DNA from 3 places in the Paenibacillus sp. 1-8 genome. Region 1 is predicted to be linked to each of the others. Evidence: predicted binding sites of a transcription regulator. Region 1 holds the regulator's gene; each other region holds the start of a gene.
What was found. The regulator Rex, encoded in region 1, represses fermentation and respiration genes when NADH is low (regulators of the CRP and FNR family bind a similar motif). The targets are predictions, from matches to a motif close to TTGTGAAATATTTCACAA.

Region 2: the regulator Rex is predicted to act here: its motif matches at 1,051-1,068, upstream of AC0WRU_RS22870 (formate/nitrite transporter family protein).
Region 3: the regulator Rex is predicted to act here: its motif matches at 1,258-1,275, upstream of lpdD (prenylated flavin chaperone LpdD).

Annotation. Positions count from the first base shown of each region.
Region 1 is NZ_CM149995.1:3,058,388-3,060,596, forward strand. Features, by position in the region: gene AC0WRU_RS13750 (amidohydrolase) at 1-655, opposite strand, end outside; gene AC0WRU_RS13755 (redox-sensing transcriptional repressor Rex) at 642-1,295, opposite strand; gene dinG (ATP-dependent DNA helicase DinG) at 1,341-2,209, opposite strand, start outside.
Region 2 is NZ_CM149995.1:4,973,354-4,975,562, forward strand. Features, by position in the region: gene AC0WRU_RS22870 (formate/nitrite transporter family protein) at 130-978, opposite strand; gene AC0WRU_RS22875 (FAD-dependent oxidoreductase) at 1,364-2,209, opposite strand, start outside.
Region 3 is NZ_CM149995.1:3,907,764-3,909,972, reverse strand. Features, by position in the region: gene AC0WRU_RS17930 (S8 family serine peptidase) at 1-1,123, shown strand, start outside; gene lpdD (prenylated flavin chaperone LpdD) at 1,305-1,655, shown strand; gene AC0WRU_RS17920 (hypothetical protein) at 1,664-2,209, opposite strand, start outside.

The DNA of each region.
Region 1 (2,209 bases):
TCGTTTCGGACATATGCGTATGCAACGGTAAATCCAGATCGTGCGCTGCCTGTACGAATTTTTCGATAAGCGCAGGCATGCACGTATATGGCGCATGCGGAGCCAGCATGGTCGTAATGCGACCGTCTGCTTTGCCATGCCAGTTACGCGCAAAGTTCACAGCCTCAGCGAGCTTAATCCGCTGCTCTTCCTCCGAACATAGTCCAATCACTCCACGCATCAGACTGGCACGGATACCGGACTCTTCAGCTACACGAGCCACCTCGTCCATATCAACGTACATGTCCAAAAAGGTCGTTGTACCCCCTTTCAGCATTTCCAGCACGGACAAGGACGTACCCCAGTACACATCCGTAGACGTAAACTTGGCTTCCATCGGCCACATTTTTTCCTGTAGCCATACTTGGAGAGCCAGATCGTCCCCATACCCACGTAGCAGTGACATCCCCGCATGACCATGTGTATTCATCAGGCCAGGTAAAAACAGCAGCCCGTTACCGTCAATCGCGTTCGTCTCTTCCTCACCCGCTGGCAAAGTCTCGCCAATGTAGGTGATGCGGCTATCCTCCACGATCATATAGCCGTGGATTACCCCGGCTTCCGGTCTGTTCACGGCAAAGGAGCCGTTTTTAATCATCCATTTATTCGCTGTCATGTTGTGTATCTTCCTTTCCGTTCTCTAAATAATAAGCGAGGCTTAACAAATCCGTTGTAAAATCTGTGGCATGTACCCGAATGTTTGCCGGTGTCTTGAGAGTCGTGGGTGCAAAGTTCAAAATCGCTCCAATCCCGCTCTCAATGAGCCTGTCAGCCACATGCTGTGCTTCAAAATCCGGTACGGTAATAATCCCGATCCGAATGTTTTGTTCCTTCACTGTCACCTCCAGTTCATCCATCGGCTGTACGACCAGCGTATTGATCCTGGTTCCAACTTTATCTGGAACAGCATCAAATACCGCTACAATTTTCATATTGTCTTTTAAATAAGCATTATAATTCGAAAGGGCTTGCCCCAGATTACCTGCTCCGACCAATACCACGTTAATTTGCTGGTCGATTTTCAGTATATGGCGTATTTTCTCGATAAGATAAGTAACATCATAGCCGACACCCTTACGGCCAAAATCTCCAAAATACGCAAGATCCTTACGAATTTGAGCAGGATTCAGATCCAGTCTTTGTCCCAGCTCCTGGGAAGATACCGTAGCCACCTCCCGTTTGTGCAGTGCATTCAGATAACGTAAATATACGGGTAACCTCCGTACAACAGCCTCTGAAATTTTTTCTGATTTCATACTTGCTCCCCCTAATTGTAACGGACACGTTTAGATGTCCGTCCGTTATGCCTCTGTCTCCGGGGCGGATTGGAGCCATTCGGCGATGCGGGGCACCATTTGCTCCGTCGGCATATGCTCCATTTTTGGTCCCGGTAACGAGTACAAAAAGTGCTTCCCGTAATAGGATTCGATCACACGCGTATCGTAAACGATAACGACCCCGTGGTCGCTCGCTGTACGTACCAAACGTCCAAATCCCTGTTTGAAGCGAATGACAGCCTGTGGAACAGACAGCTTCATAAAAGGATTTTTCTTCTGCTGCTGGAGCAACTCACTTTTAGCCTCCAGCAGCGGGTGATTGGGCGGTTGGAACGGCAAGCGCACGATGGCCAGACACGTCAGCGCTTTGCCCGGAATATCGACGCCTTCCCAGAAGCTGCTGGTTCCCAGCAACACGGAAGCTTTGGCCTCCTGAAAACGTCGGGTCAGCTTGCTGCGGCTCCCACTGTCCACGCCCTGCCCCAGCACGGTGATGTCGCTGGAAGACAACGCCTCCTTAAGCGGCTCATACACCTGCCGGAGCATGCGGTAGGAAGTAAAGAGAACGAGCATTCTCCCCCGCGTCGCTTGAGCAGTCGCGCCTAGCGAGCTGACGAGCATATTTACAAAATGCTCATCTCCTACACTGCCCTTCACGCTCGGGAAATCCCTTGGAATGACTAGCAACACCTGATCCCTGTAGTTAAAGGGTGACGGGAGCTGCGTAGTCATCAGCCGCCCTTGATCTGCGGCCTCCTGCAAGCCGAGCTGATCGGTCATGTACTGAAACGACTTATCCACCGACAAGGTAGCAGACGTCAGAATAATGCTTCTTTTTTTGTCAAAAAACATTTCTTTCAGCTGACGGCTCACATCGACGGGCACCGCATAAA
Region 2 (2,209 bases), 1.9 Mb from region 1:
GACGAGAGCACACTCATCCTCCATGCCAAATCATGGACCACTCCCAAAAAAATCCGCCATGACAGGTTTCGTTCCCCCGGACCTGCCATGGCGGATTTGCTTTATTCCCATTTCCCAGGCCCAGCTTAATCAGGCATGGTCACTCAACGGAGTTGTTGCAGTAGACGAGGGTGCCTGAGATGATTCATTCACAGGATGCACAGCGGTATGAGGCTTTTTCAAATATGCCAACCAGTATGCCCCAGCTACAAACAGGCTTCCTCCCACCAAATTCCCCAGCCAAACCGGAATGAAGTTCATAATATAATCTGTCCATGAAAAATGACCTGCGAAAATAGCCGCCGGAATAAGAAACATATTAGCTACAACGTGCTGGAATCCGATAGCTACAAAGGACATTGTCGGGAACCAGATCCCCATAATTTTGCCGCCGATCGAATCCGTACTATACGCCATCCATACAGCCAGCGCTACCAGCCAGTTACATCCAATACCGGATATAAACGATTGCAAAAAGCTTTCATGCAGCTTGTGTCCCGCCATATCCACCACTTTGTCCAAATAAGGTCCTGTCTCGGTTAGACCCAGCACATGACCAAAGAAAAAGGCAACAAACAACGAACCCGCAAAATTACTAAGCGTAATAATCGCCAAATTACGGAACATCGCTCCGGTCTTGATCCGTCCTGCCCATCTCGCCAAAGGTACAGCCATCATATTACCAGTCAGCAATTCTCCGCCGCCGATCAATACCAATATCAGACCTACAGGGAATACGGCTGCTCCAATAAAGGTAGCGATACTTCCCCATTCTTTGGGTGCGCTTGCGATAACACGTATATCCAGCAAAAACCCAAGCGCAATAAATGCCCCTGCCAAAAATCCCAATACCACCGCCACAGTCCATGGATTGTTCGCTTTGGCCACTCCTGTTTCCACCGTTTTTTCAGCAATCTGCCCCGGTTTATAACTTGCCATATATTCCGCTCCTTTAACATCTTTTCACTCGAGTATTCTCTCTCGTATTTTATTTAAAATCAGTGATTTTGTTTGTGAAAAAAATCACTTTATTAAATATTAAAAAACAGCCCTTGGGTAAAGGACTGTTTTTCATGTATTATTACGTCTGCTGCGCTACTGTGCGCTTTACATTTAGTTGTATTCTTCCTTTTCAACTGCTCTCAAGAACCAAATAACTCCACCGATGCCTACCAGCGCCACAACTACAAGAAAAAGGATATAAAACAAACTCATAAGCTACTTACCCCCTAATCCTTATGCTACTCTATATTGTACTATAAGGATTCGTCCATACGTCTCAGATTGTTGACAAACTTATGAACAATCTCACAGACAAAATGAATTATACGGTAACTGGCTTCCGTTCAGACACTGGCGGCAAGGCTTGCAAACCGGCTGCATTCAGGAAATTCCAAGGCTTGTTATAATGCGGCTGGAAGAAGAAATCGACAAAGGCCAGTTGATCAATGGTCATATGATTTTGAATGGCTACGGATAGCGTGTTAATGGATTGCGTCAAATCCACTTTCGACATAATTTGTGCCCCAACAATTCTCCGTGTCTCCTGCTCATATACCACTTTCAGCAGTACCTTTTCGGAGGTTGGCATAAATTCAGGTCGGTAGCTGTCCTCAATGGTGACAGCCTCTACAGCCATACCTTCGTCCGCTGCTGCCGCTTCCGTCATACCTGTTCCTGCAATATTATCTTCATAAATTTTAATACCCGAAGTTCCCTGTGTTCCCATATAAGCAATGGTCGGTTGTACCAAATTGCGTGCTACCAGCGTGCCCATACGAACAGCATTGGTTGCCAATGGAATATAAGCTGTTTTACCTGTCGGATTGTAGCGGATTGCACAGCTATCGCCTGCAGCAAATACGTCCGGGCAACTGCTTTGCATATAATTGTCCACAATGATCGCGCCGTTGGGCAGCATGTCTACCTGACCTTTAAGCAGATCCGTTTGAGGACGGAAGCCAATACAGAGAATAACAAGCTCTGTTTCATGTTCTCCTTTAGATGTCACCACTTTATTCACCTTACCGTTACTTCCTTCAAAACGGCTCACTGTTTCTCCCAGCACCAGCTTGATGCCATGCTTCTTCAGGGAATTTTCAATCCGGTCTGTATATTCCGGGTCCAAATATTTATTCAAAATACGATCAGCACTGTCGATCAGCGTTAC
Region 3 (2,209 bases), 850 kb from region 1:
TAATGCGCCAACGATTACAACACCAACGAAGGCAACGTATACGAAGGAAGAGACAATTACCGTTACAGGTACTTCCCCGGCAGACGGGGCGGACATCCAGCTTTTTAACGGTAAAGAACTCGCTGGCACAACCAAGGTGAAGGATCGCCAGTTCAGTCTGGCGGTCGATCTTCAGCCGGGTGCCAATCCGCTGAGTGTTCAGGCGGCGGTATACGGCAAGTTGACGGATCGTTCCGAGCCGGTGGTCGTCATACTTGACCAGACTAAACCGGGTCTGATCCTGACTTCGCCGGATGAAGGAGCTCGTACAAATGCGGGTGTCGTCAGTGTAACCGGTACGGTGTACGACGAGTTCCTCACCGACTTGACGATTAACGGTGAGCCAGCCGAATTTGGAAGTGACGGCAGCTTTAACAAGCGTCTGCTTATCAATGAAGGGGAAAATCAAATTACGGTAACGGCCAAGGATCTTGCCGAGAACGTAACGACGGTTACCCGTTCAGTGTATGTCGATACAGCTCTGCCGAAGCTGGAAAATATCAGTCCTGCTGAGGATGTGCGTATCACTCCAGGGCAACCGGTGCAGGTATCCTTCGACAGTGCGTCCGGATTGGAGGCATCCTTCCATGTGGAATTGCCTTTCAATCTGACCACCTTGGCCCGAAACGAAATTCCGCTAAACGAAACTTCGTCAGGTCATTATGTAGGAACTTACTTCACTTCCTCCTCTCTGAGCCTGGAAGGCGGAGTCATTGTGATCCGGGTAAGGGATGCAGCAGGAAATGAAGTGGAGACGGAAGCACCCGGAAGATTGTATGTAACGAAGGGTGGAGGGCAGGACCCTGATCCGAATCCTCCTACCTCTAACGAGAAACCAGTTGCGATCATTCAGGCGAATGATTCAGCCAAGAAGAATAAGAACGTTCAGTTTAACGGAAAAGCCTCACGGGATGTAGACGGTGAAATCGTCAGCTATAGCTGGAACTTTGGCGATGGCGATACAGCGTCAGGCTCCAAGGTAAAGCATAAATTTACCACAGCCGGAACGTATACCGTAGAGTTGACGGTGACAGATAATAATGGCGCAAGCGGTAAAGCTGCGCATACCATCACGATCCGTTAATCAGGTGCATGGAATGTTTCTTTTAAAATAACAACAGAAGACCCACAGCAAGCTACCATTTATGGAGGCTTGCTGTGGGTCATTTTTGAATTGTGGAACAGGTCTGGAAGCGATACAATGAATAGAAACATACAAAGTGAATGTATTCACAATATTATTTTTTTAGACAGGAGAGAATCATATGATTCATTTGGAAAAAGAAAGCGGACGTATCCGCCTTGTGCTGGATGCCTATTTTATGGGAGAGGACATAGTTGTACTTATTTCCGGCGGTGATCAGCCCCATCTGGGAACGATTACAGCAGGTGCTAGACTGGAGCCGATTCAAACCGTTCAATTGCAAGCCCACAAGGAATTTTATATTACCGAAGAAATTGCCGTTGGTTTGCGAAAAGAGTTTGCGGGCAACTTTGCAATTTGCTGCGGGGCGCATTTGGATCATGCAACCAAGGACGAGATCCGAGTGCTGACAGACATGGCTATACAACTGGGAAAAGAGCTCATTGGAGAACTCAAGCAAGCACGCTTGTAGCAACCTTTTTAAGTGAACTCCCGAATGAGTAGATTGCGATAGGGATACTTACTAAAGGGATACTTAAAAAGTAGTGCAAAGCCATCATCCTCAATTTGCACGGATTTTAACGCAGAGGATGGAATTAAACTACGGACCATTACATTAACTGCACGCTGGTCTTTCCTGTTGATTGCTTTGGCTAAGGCAGAGGCAAAGCATCGATTGCGTGCCAATTCGAGATACAGCGGAAAAACGGCTTTGGCGATGGCACGGTGAACCCTCGGCTCAAATGTAAACTGCACCGTAACGGGTGGAATCGTCGTTCCGTTCGTATAATAGAGCATCGGCGGCTGAGCTAAAAAGGAAATAAAGTAGCCGATGCCATTCGTGCCCAGTCCTTGCTTGGCGGCAAATGGAGCTACCGAGCAAAGGAGGGATTTCATCTGATCCAAATTGCCATGCACCACAGCTCGTGACCATTGGACGGCAAAAGCACGGCGGGTTGCAATGGCCTTGTAAAATGGCAGCATGGCGGCGGATATTTTCCTGAGTGTGTCAGCATTTAAGCGTTT